3 regions of the Peribacillus sp. GL_122 genome follow, and region 2 is predicted to be linked to each of the others. Evidence: a T-box and tRNA genes for the amino acid it is inferred to sense, from the RefSeq annotation. Region 2 holds a T-box; the other regions hold tRNA genes.

Region 1 (5,519 bases), 700 kb from region 2:
TGCGAACCCTATTACCTTTTCAACAAGGGCATTTCCTACCTTTTGTCCGCGAAGTTTGTCAGAAACAACGGTATGATCGACCGTGATTTCATCATCACCTGATTTAAAGAATGTGATTTCCGCTAGTTTCTCACCAGATTCTTCGACAAAAAAAGAACTTTCACCTTTTTTGATATCCACCATCTTGATGACCTCCTTTTAGTTCCTCTTTATCATATCTCACAAAATGGAAATTAAACAAATATTTAAAACGTGATCGAAATTGAATAAAGTAAAGTACTTCCAAGAGTTTAAAACTGCGTTGACCATGTGAAGTTTATTCACAAACTGATGATGTCTGATAAATATTTTTTCAAGAAAGGCAAAAGACAAAACTTGATTGATCTTTTCCTTGCAGCTGATATACCCTTCCGGTAAAAACTAAGTTTTTCCATGGCTGACGTGCACAATACTGAAAGAAATTGCTTTTAAAAGTTTTTAATTATTCTTTCATACCCAAAATGAAATACAGTATTTTTCAAGCTTTCGTTTTTTGATTGCATTCAATTAATGGAAGAAATCTTACCATGATAATGTAAGAATAAGTATATAATAGTAGAAACTGAAAAAAACTGCCCTATTAGGTTAGGACAGTTTTAAACTTTTATGAACACAAAATATAAAATGATCATCGATAACAATATGACCATAAAAACAGCGATTAGAATTACGTGCGCACTTGAAGGCCGGAACGTCCCTTCATTGATTTGCCGCTTCTTCTGAAGATAACCGAATGTCGCCAGAACTGTAATCACAAGGCCCAATGCACAAGCAAACATCCCAAGCACGATACTGATCAAGTCAATCCGGGCATCCCGATGCACACCAATCGTAAAATGCAGGCTTGTCGCAAGAAAACCAACCCCCACTATCGCAATAACCGTTCTTATCCACGCTAAGAAGGTACGTTCATTAGCCAAATGCTGCTGGGCATATTTCAATTGGTCTTTCTCCATGTCATCACCTTAATCGCACGATTTTAATCAACCTTAAAAATCAATCATCTTTTCAGTAGCCGAAAAGCTCTGATTATAGACCCGACAAACATTAGCCCTGCACCGCCGAGTAATAAATATATACATAGTGTTTTATCAATAACATTCAAAGGATAAAGCAATGCCCCCAGCGCAACGATTGTTCCTATCCCCGTTATGGTCCATCCTATTTTTTTCATTCGCAACTCCTAAAATTAATTATTTAGTGAAGGTCCCCCATGGGTTTCCCCTTTTTTTAATAAGTTCCCTCATTACTAGCTTAAACCATTTAAAAACTAACAACAAGTGAGATCCCCTGACTTTCTTCCCGCAAAAAAGGAGCCATAAATGACTCCCTGTTTTGAATACGCCCAAATTCAGCCGTTCTTTTTATCCTTTTCCATGTATTCTTTTATTTTTCTTCCCACTCAGACCCGAAGTTCCCTTGTGCAAGGGTAGTAATTCGTGTATAAGGACACCAATCCCCCACTCTCCAAGGGGATAAAGGAACCGCCAATAACTAGGAGCCGGGAATCACGGAGAATCTCTAAAGGCTACATACAAGTCAGTTGGATTTCATTCTATTGTATCCCCGTTCTTCGTATGGCTGTATTTTTTCCAACCACTCTTCTTCAAGTTTTTTCAATTCCCGTTTAGCATCAAAGAATCCTGTTTCTTTCGGTTTCAATACCTGCAGTACCTCAAAAGAAAAAGCATCTTTCCCATATTCGTTCCACTCACCTTGCAGCACTTTATTCGTGTTTGTTCCGACTTCCAATTCAAATTGTTTCCCCTTCAACGTCTTTAAATTCCTGGTGCTTCCGATAAAGACTTTATTATTTACCGTATTTCTGATTTGGTATACACCTGCTTCAATTTTCGTTTCTTTATATAATTGCTTCAATTCTTTTTTACGATCCATATTTCATGCCTCCAGTCATCATTTCTTCAGCCAATATTGGCTCCCATCAGGCTTTCTATCCAAGAATCCATATTCTATTAAATATCTTCTCAATAGAACATGATCAGGATAAACTGCACCCAATATTTGATTGATTTCTTTCTCTTCGTATTTCCGCTCTTTTTCAAAACGGTTCATAATTTCTTGGAGAATGATCAGCCTTTGTTTTTCCTTTGGCGGGAAAGACTTTAATGCATCCTGACTGCCTTTTGGGAAGTATTTTTTCAGTACAGTCACCTTTTCATCCTCGGTAACGTTATAACGATCATCGACCATCCTTGCTTTTTGATGAAGCGGGATAAATGCCGGCGCATGTTCATCTTTATCTTTCAAAAGTTCCATCAGGGCTAAAAACAACTTAGCCTGACGCTCTTTCTCTTTCAACACAAAGCGATGGTTCCGAATGGTGGAAGGACTCCCAATCCCCATTTCCTCCTGAACCTCAGCATCATTCTTCCCTTGGTAAAAAAGGCGAAGAAGGCGATTTTGATGGTCCGTGAGACCTGTAAGTTTCTTATCGAGATCAATCAAGTAATCGAAAACTGAGCGGTGTGCATGTTCAATATGAATTCCCATATACCTCTTCGCTTCATAAAGAATCCCATCTTTCGGGTATACGATCCCCTTTTCAATTGCATTTCCGCACAGCAAACAAACATATTGATTCTCACCTTCGATATACCCTTGTTTAAGCTCATCCTGAGACGCGCTCCAAAACATTTCAGCGTCCTTCATAAAACAAACACTTCCCTATAAAGTTTATAATATAATAAACATAATATTAATTTGTTTGATTTATGTCAATGTTTTTCCTGATTTTTTTATAACTCCAGCAACCGTGAAATCATAAAAAAACATTAAATAGAAAAAAGGCATCCGATCACGGATACCTCAGACTGTACAATTTAAACGTTGATTTCCTCTCCAGGCACACGCTTTCAGCGGGCGGTCCGGAAGCCTCCTCGGCACCTCTGCGCCTGCGGGGTCTCCCTTGGACTCGCTTTTCCAGCAGGAGTCTCGCACACCCGCTCCAATCAACTTTGTTTTAACTTTTAGATAGAACCTTTTTGCCTAAGATCTTTATTGTTTTAAAATAGAATTATTAAAACTTGGGGTGATGAGGGTGCCTTTCTAAACATGATTCTATTCAGTGAAATCAACTTGAAATGATTACTTTAGATCAACTAGTGTCGGCGAACCATTTGATTCGTAAAATTGAGGCTGCCATTGACTTCTCTTTCATTTATGATTTGTTGAAACAAATATGACTTACCATTGGTTCTTAGGCTGCATTGGACTACTTTAAGGGGACTTAAAAAACTGCCTATGCAGGCGATGCTTACTTTCGCTCCTTTATTTAAAGAAGATGGCCAATTGACATGGAAAGTTCTAGGCATTGCCTAACATAGTGGGCTCGCAGGGCCCCAATCTCTTAATTTAAGGCGAAATTTCAAAGGGAATTTCAAAAGGGGTTCGGAATTTTTTAATTCCGAACCCCTTTTGTCTACAAACTGAGGCATCCGATCATGGATGCTTTTTTCTGTGGATCATATGAAACTCCTAATATAGTTCCTCCGTCAGAGCTCATTAAGTATTGCTAGGCACAAACTTAAGTATTCCTTCCAGATAAACACCTTGTTCTTTTCGGGTGCATTCCCTCAACTTGATTCTTCCTTCTTTTTCTAACTCCTTGGCTAATTGGACTACTTCAGTTCCATCTTCGGTTATTTCGACTGAGAAGAAATTGCCCCGAGTGGAAGTTTGAATGAACTTGAATAATCTATCTTTATTCATTTAAACATCTCCTTATTTATAACAAGTTCGACATAAAAGGTCATCCACCTGCGATAAATATGAAATAAAAAACTTCTTGCCGCATTTCATCCATAAAACAAAAAAGAAAAAAAGCCAAAACCTTTTAAAGGTTTTGGCTTTAAGTTAGTGTCCCAGGAGAGATTCGAACTCCCGACCGACGCCTTAGAAGGGCGTTGCTCTATCCAGCTGAGCTACTGAGACATATCGCTATTTTTCTTCAGTTCAGTATAACGGCCACTTTTCGAACTTAGACCGTAATGGTGATTCCTATTATAACTTAATATAATACTCATTGCAATACTAGTAATATATAATTTTTGAAGAGTTTTAGAACACCCCTACCATTAATTCAATATTTATCATGGTATTTGAATGAAGTTTGCAGTAAAAAATGGGGAATACACTTTATCGAACAATTCGAAGTTATCATATATAACTTATTTCTACTTCAACATCTAATAATCCTTTTCTTTTGGTCATACGAAAAAAACCTCCTATATCGTTAGTAGGATAAATCGATATACGGTGTAATTTCTTACATGACCGTTATACTGACCATTTCACTAAACGATATAGAAGGTTTTCGTAGCGGGATTTAAATCCACTAAGTTAGTGTCCCAGGAGAGATTCGAACTCCCGACCGACGCCTTAGAAGGGCGTTGCTCTATCCAGCTGAGCTACTGAGACGTTTATGATATAAGTTGCGGTAAAACTTATGTATTACCTTAACTGTTCCCTTAGGACACTTCTTATTATAGTAGGATATCAAAAGAAAGTCAACGGCTTTTCATAAAAAGTTTTTTCTTTTTTATGAACCAGGAAGCGGGTAAAAACGCTTCCTGTTCATAATACATGAAGTCATTCCATTTGATAAGCATTTCTTAATTCCTCAACGATTTTTCCTTCAAGGTCATAAAAGATGATTTCAAGTTGGTCATTTCCGATATTCAACATGGCATAGGTTTTCTCTTTTCGTCCACGCGGCTGCCGTATGCTTCCCGGGTTGATGTAGAGCTTGCCATCAATCAATTCTGAACCCGCAGCGTGGGAATGGCCAAAACAAATAATATCCGCCCCTGTCTCTTCACTTTTATATGATAGGTTCATCAAGGTCATATTTATGTTATAGAGGTGTCCATGCGTAAGGAAGAAACGCTTGCCTGCGATACTCTCCACAATATCATTCGGATATGCCGAATCAAAGTCACAATTCCCACGAACGGCTAAGAACTCCGACATATGAGGGTCATTTTTTTCCAACTCTGAATCACCGCAATGGATCATGGCAGCAACCTCTTGTTTATGACGGTCGGCAATCATGCTGATTTCATGAGTTAAGCCATGACTGTCACTCATTATTAGCACTTTCATCGTCACATTCCTTCTTCCCTTTTTAGAAATGGATCAAGTTTTTCATCTAGAGCCCTCAATGCGTTGGCACGGTGGCTGATTTTGTTTTTTTCCTCTTTTGTCAATTCGGCGTTTGTTTTACCCTGTTCCTCAACAAAAAAGATGGGATCATAACCAAATCCATTCGTTCCAGAAGGCTGTTCTGTTATCAAGCCTTCCATCGTTCCCGATACCGTAATCGTTTCCTGGTTGGGTGACGCTAGTGCCAATGCGCAATAAAATCTCGCCGTTCTATCCTCTTTTGGCACGCCTTCCAGCTCCCGGAGGACTTTTTCCGTGTTTGCTTCATCACTCTTGGACTCTCCAGCATAGCGCGCTGA
Region 2 (5,519 bases):
GATTTCTTTATAATATGAAATAACGACAAATAAAAGGAAGTGCAATTAAATAATGACCTTGCAAAATACAAAAAACTTGAAAAAACAAATTGCTCCTTTTGAACAATCAACGACAAAGCAAAGTATATGGCAGATCGTCAATACCTTGGGGCCGTTCATTATTTTATGGTACCTAGCATATATAAGTCTTTCCGTTTCTTATTGGTTAACTTTAATTCCAGCCGTGATTGCTGCTGGCTTCTTGACAAGAATATTCATTATTTTCCATGATTGTACGCATCATTCATTTTTCAAAAGCCGCCGTGCGAATAGAGCAGTCGGTACGATCATGGGTGTTTTGACTTTATTCCCGTTTGATCAGTGGGGGCATGAGCATTCTGTGCATCACGCAACAAGCGGTAATTTGGATAAGCGGGGTACAGGAGATATTTGGACCCTTACGGTAGATGAATATTTGGCTGCACCGCTTAAAATTCGTTTTGCCTATCGTTTTTATCGCAATCCATTGGTTATGTTTGGTTTAGGTCCAATTTATGTATTCCTTCTTAAAAATAGATTTAACCGTAAAGGTGCTAGAAAGAAGGAGAAAATGAATACGTATTTGACGAATGCTTTAATCGTCGTATTAGCAACATTGCTTTGCCTGGCAGTAGGCTGGCAGTCGTTCCTTCTGGTACAAGGTTCCATTTTCATGATTTCTGGTTCAGTGGGCATTTGGCTGTTTTACGTCCAGCACACATTTGAGGACTCTTATTTTGAAGAAAATGAGGAGTGGGAATATGTATTAGCAGCAGTGGAGGGAAGTTCTTTTTATAAGCTTCCAAAACTGATGCAGTTCCTTACTGGTAATATCGGTTACCATCATGTTCACCATTTAAGTCCAAGGGTACCTAACTATAAATTGGAAATGGCTCACAATAATACGCAGCCTTTAAAGAACGTTCCAACGATTACTCTTGCGACAAGCTTGCGCTCACTCCGTTTCCGTTTATGGGATGAGGAATCCAAGAATTTTGTTAGCTTCAAAGACATAAAATATTTAACGAAAAAAAGCGTTTCCGCTCAAGTGAAATCTGAACTGTAACGTTCATGTATCATTTCAGACTCCCTTATTAATCCTTGGATTTTGGGGAGTCTTTGTTTCATATAAGGAACTCGATAAAGGAGAGAACTTAAAATGATTCGAATTGTCATTGCAGAGAATCAGCAAATGCTGTTAGAGGCAATAAGTTCTCTACTCAATCTTGAAGAAGATATAGAAATTGTCGGGCAAGCCAGTAATGGAGAAGAAGCGATGGCCCTTGTACACCAATTACAGCCTGATGTGTGTATCATGGATATGGAGATGCCTGTAATGAACGGACTTGAGGCAGCAGAAGCATTAAAGTCATTTGAATGCAAAGTGGTCATTTTAACGACATTTCGAAGGACTGGTTATTTTCAACTCGCATTAAAAGCTAATGTAAGTGGTTATTTATTGAAGGATAGCTCGGGTGAAGAGTTAGCCTGCTCGATTCGCGGCATAATGGACGGCAAGCGAATATACTCCCCAGAACTTATAGATGAGTCTCCCAGCAATAATGGCCGGGAAATGGGAGTGTTAGGGCTGTTAGCCGATGGTCAATCCAAAATGGAAGCGTCTAATAAGCAAAGCGACACAATAGGGACCGTAAGGAAATATTTTTCGACCATCAAGGATAAAATGAAGTTACCGGCTGGTTAGGATTTGTTTCCTAAATCCTGTTGACACGTTTTTTTAAATTGTGTACGATGGATTAAATTATAATATTGAAAATTCTGTGATGAAGAGAGTAGTTCATTTCGAAATGGAAAGCGAGTTAGGGATGGTGGGAGCCTAATGCAGGACGGATGAATGAAGCGCACTTTGGAGAAATTTCTTGAAACGTTTAGTAGGGAACATCGGGGAGTCACCTCGTTAACAATGGAAAGTGGTCACAATTTGTGGCAACTAGAGTGGTACCACGGGAATTCATGCTCTCGTCTCTTATTTAGAGGCGGGGGCTTTTTTGTTTAGGAGGGAAAATGTCGATGAATAAACCAATTGCAGAATTGATTTCAACTGCTTTGAACAATGAAATGCCAGCAAGTGAAATAGAAAAATTAATGGAAAAGCCTAAATTGATGGAGTTAGGTGATGTCGCCTTTCCGTGTTTTACTCTTGCAAAAAAATTCAAAAAATCGCCTCAAGTGATTGCATCTGAAATAGCCCAACAATTAAACAGTGATTTGATCCAAGAAGTAAACGTTGTGGGTGGTTATCTGAATATTTTCGTCAATCAACAGATGGTGACGGAAAACGCGCTGCAAACGATATTAAGGGAAAAGGATCAGTATGGTTCACTGCAGCCTGTACAGGAAAATGTCGTGATTGATTACTCATCCCCGAATATTGCCAAGCCTTTTTCCATGGGGCACTTACGCTCAACGGTCATAGGGAATGCACTGGCTAACATTGCCGGAAAAAATGGCTACAATGCCGTGCGTATTAATCATTTAGGAGATTGGGGCACGCAATTCGGCAAGTTGATCGTCGCGTATAAGCTGTGGGGCGACAAAGAGGCAATTGAAGCTTCGCCGATTCAGGAATTATTGAAAATCTATGTGAAGTTCCATGAAATAGCTGAAACGGATGAATCGTTGAATGAACAAGCACGCGCAAGTTTCAAGTCGCTTGAAGATGGGGATGAGGAAGCACTGGCATTATGGAAATGGTTCAGGGATGCGTCCTTAAAAGAATTTGAGACGATTTATGATTTATTGGGCATCCGTTTTGATTCCTATGCCGGAGAAGCGTTTTACAATGACAAAATGGATGCTGTTGTCGGGGAACTAAAAGAAAAGGGCTTGCTTACCCTATCCGAAGGTGCCTATGTCGTGCAATTGGAAGATATGCCGCCTTGTTTGATTACGAAAACCGATGGGGCGACACTTTATGCGACGCGTGATTTGGCTGCAGCCATGTATCGTAAAAAACAGTACGGGGCGAAGAAAACATTTTATGTTGTCGGGAACGAACAATCCCTGCACTTTAAGCAACTTTTTAACGTCGTTGAAAAAATGGGATATGATTGGTCAAAAGATTTGCAGCACGTAGCATTTGGCATGATGTTAAAAGACGGCAAGAAAATGTCGACACGTAAAGGGAAAGTCGTGCTGCTTGCGGATGTATTGGCAGAGGCAATCGAAACTGCGAAGCGCAATATTAAAGAAAAAAATCAAGCGCTTGAACAGAAAGAACTGGTTGCAAGACAGGTTGGTGTCGGAGCGGTAATCTTTAATGATTTAAAAAATAACCGCATGAACGATATTGATTTTTCATTAGAGCAAATGATGAATTTTGAGGGAGAAACGGGTCCATATGTACAGTACACATTTGCGCGAATTTCCTCATTGCTTGAAAAAGGTGAATTTAAAGAGCAGTCCATCACTTTTGAAGCTTTAGGAGAATATGCGTGGCCGGTCATCCAGATGTTGGAGCAATACCCGATCATTGTCCAAAAATCATTTGAACAAGCCGATCCATCACAAATCGCGAAATTCAGCTTGCATTTATCGCGTGCATTCAATAAGTATTATGCACATACGAAAATCTTGGTTGAAGATGAATGGAAACAAATGAAGCTCTCATTCGCTTTTTCCGTAGCGATTGTATTAAAGGATGCGCTAAGTTTATTGGGAATTTCAGCGCCGAATAAAATGTAAGTTAAAGAGTCCTTGCATTAGCGAAGAAAACTGAATAAAAAAAGAATCCATTTTGATCAATTCTCCTTCAAAATGGATTCTTTCAAAATAAAATGGAAGCAAAAAACGCCTACTCGATGACATCGAACCATAACGGGGATTTATTATCAGGTTCACCATTGTAATTGATCGTTATTTCCTCGCCAGCCTTTATATCTTTATGTGCATAAAAGTCTATCGTTAAATCTTCTAAATTATTATCGAATGTCGCATTTGGAGTGTATGAATGATTGAATAGTGAACCATTTCCTAAGGCAATGACAGTTTCATCGTCATCTCCCCAATAGAAACAGTGAGGAAAGAGTGCGGTTTTCTTTAGATATTTCCATTCATGTTTGGGTGAAATGATGACAGGTGATACCTCAATGAGTTCATCTTTTTTAATATCCCTTGTAGCATATACTCCCCTGCCATACTTCCCCGTATTTTTAATGCAGATTGGTGACACGGAAGCAACTCCCCCTTTTCGGTCCTGTTTGGCTATCAGTTGTGTCGTGGCATTTTTTTCATCTAGGCCACCAAGGTGCTTATTTAAGTAATCACTGCGTTTGCGGATGAATTCGAAGATGAATTCCGGTTCTTTGTCGAATAGATCAATCTTTTTCTTTTTATATGGATCAAGAAGGATGTGGGGGCGTATGCCCTGGTGCAGTGGTAATACTTTATTTTCCATATGCTTCACAGTAAATGTGGTTTCCAATGTTTCAACCAAGAGGTCTTTGTAGAACTTACTGTATTCCGGAACCTGCAAGAGCAGAGGAATAAGGTGGTTTGTCTTTTTCCCTCCGATAGGGACATATGTGTGCTCCATGATCCCCCCACTGACTTTGCGTCCCCAAGTGGCATCGTAATCCCAAGGAATGATTTCAAATAACTTCGTTTTACTATTGCGATATAGTGCATAGTTATGAGTGAAACCGTCGTTATTCATGGTGCAAACGGCTCCAACCAGCCAGCGTAAGTATTTATGGATATCAAGATGCTGCGAGACTACTTCAGGAAACTTTGCAAGTGGGGTGGTGTTGATTTTTTTGATGAATTCGATTAGATATTCATCATCGGCGGGTTTGCCAAACGCTTGTTTATAGCCTGACGTAAGGGAGTCTTTCGCTTTCCCGTCCCTTTCCAATGAAAAGTTGGCATTATTGTTGACAGCATAATAAATCGGGCCGGCAGGAAGTCCTCTTTTTTCTAAAAAAACCCCATCGACGGAATCCAATTGTAAATACACACCTTTAAACGTGCCATTTCGGAATAGGTTGATGTGTTGGCTATGAGGGGAAAGGACACCAAGGTCTTGAAAGAAATCGAGTGAGAGTTTATTGCGAATGAGGGAAGGATCCCTGTATTCTGCATTGAGATGGATTTTGTGGGCGCCAAAGAATCGTTCTGGCTCGATGAAATCAATCCAATAGGATCTTTTCCGGAATTTGCGGGTATAAGAGCCCCGATAGGCAATATCGATAACATAAATGTCGTTTTCTACTTTCAAATGGGCGGGAATAGGGTCATCGCTCCAAATATCCGCACGTAAATCTTCTAGATCTTCTTCTTCTATCATTAAGAAATAAGATGGAATATGATAAGACATACACTCACCTTCCTTCCTTGTATAAGTTGTTTTATGGACAGTCTTGACCTTAATGAAGCCGTAATATCATAAAATACTTCCACTTGATCAATCAGGGATTAATCAAGCTGAAGCATTTTATATTTGACTATCTATCTTCTTCTTTTTTTGCCACGTCCAGTGGACG
Region 3 (5,519 bases), 560 kb from region 2:
TATCACCTCGAGATTTTCTCACTTTATAAAGAGCACAATGATGCCCTGTGTGAGCTAATGAATAAGTTTGGCTTGAAGGCCAAGACGCTTGAACGCAAGAAAGGGTACATCATTTATTTGAAAGAAGCCGAAAAAATTGCCGAGTTTTTAAGTATAGTTGGCGCCCATTCAGCTTTATTAAGGTTCGAGGATGTACGGATTGTCCGTGATATGCGTAATTCAGTGAATCGGCTTGTGAATTGTGAAACAGCCAATTTGAACAAAACGATCGGGGCCTCATTGCGCCAGGTTGAAAATATCCATTATATCGAGGATACGGTAGGACTAAGCATTTTACCGGATAAGCTTCGGGAAATTGCGGAGCTTAGGATAGCGTTTCAGGATATAACCTTAAAGGAACTTGGGGAAATGGTATCCGGGGGAACCATCAGTAAGTCCGGGATTAATCACCGATTACGAAAGATTGATGAAATAGCTGACAAGCTCCGTGGGGGAGAGGCTATTGCTGCGAAAAAATAAAGCTAATAGGGGAGATCAAGATGGTGGAAAAACAAGTTGAGGTAAAATTGAAGACGGGTTTGCAAGCGCGGCCGGCGGCTCTTTTTGTACAAGAAGCTAACCGCTTTCATTCAGATGTTTTTCTTGAAAAAGAAGGAAAGAAAGTGAATGCAAAAAGTATAATGGGGTTAATGAGCCTTGCCATCAGTTCTGGCGTGTCCGTTAAGTTAATCGTCGAAGGACGCGATGAAAAAGAAGCGTTAGAGGCATTGGAAGAGTTCGTTCAGCAAGAGGGTTAAAAGAAAAGGATGCCTAAAAGTGCATCCTTTTTTTTATAATGTAAAAAAGGCTCCGGAAGTCGCTTAAGGCGATCTCCGGAGCCTTTTGTTGCATAATTATTTAGAGTCTTTTTTGTCATCAAGGATGCTGCGCGTGATGACTTTGTCAATCAAGCCATATTCAAGAGCTCTTTCGGAAGTCATGAAGTTATCACGTTCCGTATCTCTTTGAAGGACTTCAATAGGTTGACCAGTACGTTCTGCCAGGATTTGGTTCAGTTTATCTTTCAAGTGAAGGATACGGCGGGCAGCAATTTCAATTTCCGTAGCTTGACCTTGAGCTCCTCCAAGCGGTTGGTGAATCATGACTTCACTGTTTGGCAATGCATAACGTTTGCCTTTTTCGCCAGCAGCCAATAGGAAAGCGCCCATGGAAGCGGCCATACCGATGCATACTGTGGATACATTAGGTTTGATATATTGCATAGTATCATAAATGGCCATACCGGAAGTGATGCTTCCGCCAGGACTGTTGATGTATAGAGTGATATCTTTTTCAGGGTTTTCCGCTTCTAAAAATAGTAATTGAGCAACAATGGAGTTGGAAACATTATCGTCAATTGCACTTCCTAGCATAATGATCCGGTCTTTTAATAAACGGGAGTAAATATCGTAGGCACGCTCCCCACGACTTGTTTGTTCGATAACTGTAGGAATTAAATTCATGTTCATTTCCTCCTTCGATTAAGAGAATCATTTAAATTCTTTATGTATGTATGATACACTTTTTGGTCAATTTAGGTCAAACAAAACAAACCCTTTAATGGATAATTTGTTCGACAATTTTCTGGCTAAGGCTCCTTCCTGATAGATTACTTTATATATTATGCCGCACAGGGATGAATTTCCACATTACCCATAATACCCAAAAGACAAAGTTTTAAACCTGATAACCCTTGCAAAGAAGGGGATTCTATCATATAATGAAGTCTGTTAAAAAAATATTATCTATTACGCCCTCGTAGTGCAACGGATAGAACGCAAGCCTCCGAAGCTTGAAATGCAGGTTCGATTCCTGCCGAGGGCATTACCAATCTTCTGCTTAATAAAGTGGGGGATTTTTTATTGGGCATTTTTAAGCGGTTCCATAAGATTTTTGGAGAATTTACTCGTTTTCCGTAATATTCCATCGAATCCTGTGATGTTATTCCTGCCTTGAAAATATTACCCAACACTATTGAAAAATGGTGATTTTTCAATAAAAGTAGTTGTTAAATTTGCGTTTCTAACATATAGTATTTAAAACAAATAAACTATTCAGAAAAAATTCGTAAGCGTTTTCATGGGTTTTTGTGTAGAATTTTCTCCTGATAATGTAAAATGGAGTGGGGGAGGGATGAATCGATGAGTATGAATATGAAAGCAGGACTTTTTCAACAGCAAACATTAAAGATGGCAATGACCCAGGAGCTTATGCAAGCTATTACATTGCTGCAATACTCCTCGCAAGAGCTATCGGCTTTTCTAGAAAATAAAATGGTGGAGAATCCATTACTGTCCATAGATCAGCCAACATCTTCTATATTTCAGCCAACTTTTGACCGGAAAAAGGGTAAACGGACTCTTAAAAATACGTATGATGCCAACTATTGGATTGAACAGATCAGTGAAGATACTTTATCGCTTGAACAGCATATCATGTCCCAGGTGAATCACCAGCAGTTTTCAGGTGAGCAGCAGAAGGCAATGCTTCTATTAATTCATAACCTTGATGAAAACGGTTACTTGAGGACTCAACTGGATGATATATGCGTCCCAGGCATATCTCCGGCCGTTTTGGAAGAGAGTCTCTCGATATTACAGGAACTCGAGCCGCATGGCATTGGAGCGAGAAACCTTCAAGAGTGCCTTTTGCTTCAGGTGAAAGCAGAAGGGGAGAACCTGCTTGCAGAATCGATCATAGAAAATCATTTCCTCGATTTTGCTGAAAAGCGTTGGAAAGACCTAAGTAAGAAAATCGGTGTTACAATGAAGGAGATTCAAGAAGTCTTTGATTATGTCCAGACGTTGAACCCGCGTCCGGCTTCACTCTTTTTTCAGGAAAAGCCTTCTTATATAGTGCCGGATGTGGTCGTGGAAGTTCGGGATGGCATGCTGCTTGTTGGGAATTATGATGGTAACACACCCAATCTTAATGTGGATAAAGGGTATTTAAACCGAATGAAGAGCCATAAGGATCAGGGAGTTCAACGGTTTATCCAGGATAAGTGGCAGGAATACCAATGGATCTCCAGAGGGATTCAACAAAGAAAAGAAACTATATTGAAGGTCATTCAGTGCATCGTCGAAAAACAGCCGGCGTGCTTTCATCATGGCCTGAACTATTTGAAGCCGATGACGATGAAAGAAATAGCTGACGAAATTGGTATACATGAGTCCACAGTAAGCCGGGCGGTTAAAGGGAAATACGTGCAGACACCATTTGGCACGATAGAGATGCGGATATTTTTCACTACTTCTTTACAGTCAGTCGGCCTTGATGAGGATATGTCGGGCATGCAAGCAAAAAAGAGCCTGCAGGCAGCCATCAATGGGGAAAATAAACAAAAGCCGCTTTCGGATCAAGACCTGGTAGAACGGTTGAAAGAGGAGCATGGAATTATCTTGGCACGCCGAACCGTTGCCAAATACCGGGAACAATTAGGGATCCCTTCTTCATCTAAACGAAAAAGATATGATTGAAAAGGATGAGTGGTTTGGAATCAAATGCGTTTGTTTTATATAGTAGGGATAAATGCCCGTTATGTGATAAAGCCAAGCGGGTACTTGAAGAAGTGAAGGCGGAGTCGGGCATAGGCTATAAGGAAATCGATATCCATACCGATGATGATTTGCTAGAAAAATTCGGGCTGATGATTCCTGTCGTAGAATGGAAAGATGATATCGTTCAATTCGGAAATGTTGATAAATCAGCTCTAAATAGGCTTTTGGAAAAATAATTTTTCAAATCATTTGAAGAAACATTCCGTTCCTGCTAGAATAAAATATGTAGCAGGAATATTTTTTTGTTTTAAGTGGGACAGAAAATGACTACGCGGGACATTAAATGTCCAACTTAACTTTTTAGGAGTTTTAAATATGCGTACATTACTCGAGGTACAAAGAAAATTATTACCAGATTTCCTTCTGGTTATGCAAAAAAGATATGATATCCTGCGTTATATCAAAATGATGCAGCCGGTTGGAAGGCGCAGTCTGTCCGTGAGCCTTAATTTGACAGAACGGACGCTTAGAGGCGAGGTTGATTTTCTGAAAAGTCAGAACCTGGTTAACATATTCAGCTCTGGCATGACGCTGACTGATGAAGGGATTGAAATCCTGGATAAGTTAGAAGGAATAATGCGTGAAGTAATGGGTATAGACATAATGGAACGGCAATTGCAGGATTTATTACAAGTGGATGAAGTCATTATTGTCTCAGGAAATTGTGATGAGACCCCATGGGTGAAAAAAGAATTGGGTAAAGCTTGTGCAAACCGTATGAAACGAGAATGGAACTCAAAGAATATCATTGCGGTTACTGGCGGATCCACAATGGCCGAAGTGGCTGATTCGTTGTCACCTGATGAAGCGTCGAAGAAATTGACATTTGTCCCGGCCCGCGGGGGAATTGGTGAAGCAGTACAGAATCAGGCCAATACGATTGTTGAAAAAATGGCACAGAAGGCACAAGCCTCATACAGAGTGTTATATGTACCCGATCAATTAAGCGGTGAGGTTTATGCTTCATTTCAGAAGGAACCTGCAATTAAAGAAGTGATTTCCCAAATCAAATCTGCCGATATGATCATTCATGGAATCGGTGATGCCATGGCCATGGCTGAGAGAAGAAATTCTTCGCCAGAAATGTTAAAGAAGCTGTTAGATGGAAATGCTGTAGGAGAAGCATTCGGTTATTATTACGATGAAAACGGTAAAGTTGTTCATAAAGTTTTGACAGTCGGCATCCAGTTAGATGATCTTAGCCCTGAAAAGCGAGTGATAACTGTGGCAGGTGGCAAAACTAAAGCAAAGGCTATCCGTTCCTACATGAAAGGCGCACCTTCATCAACAGTGTTGATCACTGATGAAGCGGCGGCACAAGAGTTAATTCAGGGGAATTACACCCCTTAATATATTTGCGAACTTAAAAGGAGGAATTTTTCATGGCAGTAAAAGTTGGTATTAATGGTTTTGGACGTATTGGACGTAATGTATTTCGTGCAGCATTGAGTAATCCTGGGGTAGAGATTGTTGCTATTAACGACTTAACGGATGCTAATATGTTAGCGCACCTTCTTCAATACGATACAATTCATGGATCTCTTAATGAAAAAGTAACAGTTGATGGGGAGTACCTTGTTGTTGATGGTCATAAAGTCAAAGTATTGGCTGAACGTGATCCTGCACAATTAGCATGGGGTGAACTAGGAGTAGAAGTAGTTGTAGAATCTACAGGACGTTTCACAAAACGTGCAGATGCAGCTAAGCATTTAGAAGCTGGCGCGAAAAAAGTAATCATCTCTGCTCCTGCATCTGATGAAGATATTACAATTGTCATGGGTGTAAACGAAGACAAATATGATGCAGCAAACCACCATGTAATCTCTAATGCTTCTTGTACAACGAACTGCTTAGCTCCATTTGCTAAAGTGCTTCATGAACAATTTGGAATCAAACGCGGTATGATGACTACTGTTCACT

The links. The T-box of region 2 lies ahead of argS (arginine--tRNA ligase). A T-box ahead of a tRNA ligase gene usually reads a tRNA of that ligase, here a tRNA-Arg.
Region 1: it encodes a tRNA-Arg, which carries the amino acid that the T-box ahead of argS (arginine--tRNA ligase) is inferred to sense. The anticodon was not compared.
Region 3: it encodes a tRNA-Arg, which carries the amino acid that the T-box ahead of argS (arginine--tRNA ligase) is inferred to sense. The anticodon was not compared.

What each region holds. Positions count from the first base shown of each region.
Region 1 covers NZ_CM174415.1:4,132,668-4,138,186, forward strand. The annotation lists gene AC3ISB_RS19955 (GNAT family N-acetyltransferase) at 1-183, opposite strand, end outside; gene AC3ISB_RS19960 (YidH family protein) at 636-995, opposite strand; gene AC3ISB_RS19965 (hypothetical protein) at 1,040-1,213, opposite strand; gene AC3ISB_RS19970 (GIY-YIG nuclease family protein) at 1,579-1,935, opposite strand; gene AC3ISB_RS19975 (DUF2087 domain-containing protein) at 1,954-2,709, opposite strand; gene AC3ISB_RS19980 (hypothetical protein) at 3,562-3,768, opposite strand; tRNA gene AC3ISB_RS19985 (tRNA-Arg) at 3,917-3,990, opposite strand; tRNA gene AC3ISB_RS19990 (tRNA-Arg) at 4,403-4,476, opposite strand; gene AC3ISB_RS19995 (metallophosphoesterase) at 4,648-5,160, opposite strand; gene AC3ISB_RS20000 (XTP/dITP diphosphatase) at 5,163-5,519, opposite strand, start outside.
Region 2 covers NZ_CM174415.1:4,830,698-4,836,216, reverse strand. The annotation lists gene desA (Delta(5) desaturase DesA) at 53-1,084, shown strand; gene AC3ISB_RS23375 (response regulator) at 1,178-1,723, shown strand; T-box leader at 1,791-2,009, shown strand; gene argS (arginine--tRNA ligase) at 2,044-3,723, shown strand; gene AC3ISB_RS23365 (SET domain-containing protein) at 3,833-4,210, opposite strand; partial or broken gene AC3ISB_RS23360 (CotH kinase family protein) at 4,283-5,353, opposite strand.
Region 3 covers NZ_CM174415.1:5,393,697-5,399,215, reverse strand. The annotation lists gene whiA (DNA-binding protein WhiA) at 1-519, shown strand, start outside; gene AC3ISB_RS26340 (HPr family phosphocarrier protein) at 540-797, shown strand; gene clpP (ATP-dependent Clp endopeptidase proteolytic subunit ClpP) at 894-1,502, opposite strand; tRNA gene AC3ISB_RS26330 (tRNA-Arg) at 1,792-1,863, shown strand; gene rpoN (RNA polymerase factor sigma-54) at 2,181-3,518, shown strand; gene AC3ISB_RS26320 (glutaredoxin family protein) at 3,524-3,775, shown strand; gene AC3ISB_RS26315 (sugar-binding transcriptional regulator) at 3,915-4,949, shown strand; gene gap (type I glyceraldehyde-3-phosphate dehydrogenase) at 4,982-5,519, shown strand, end outside.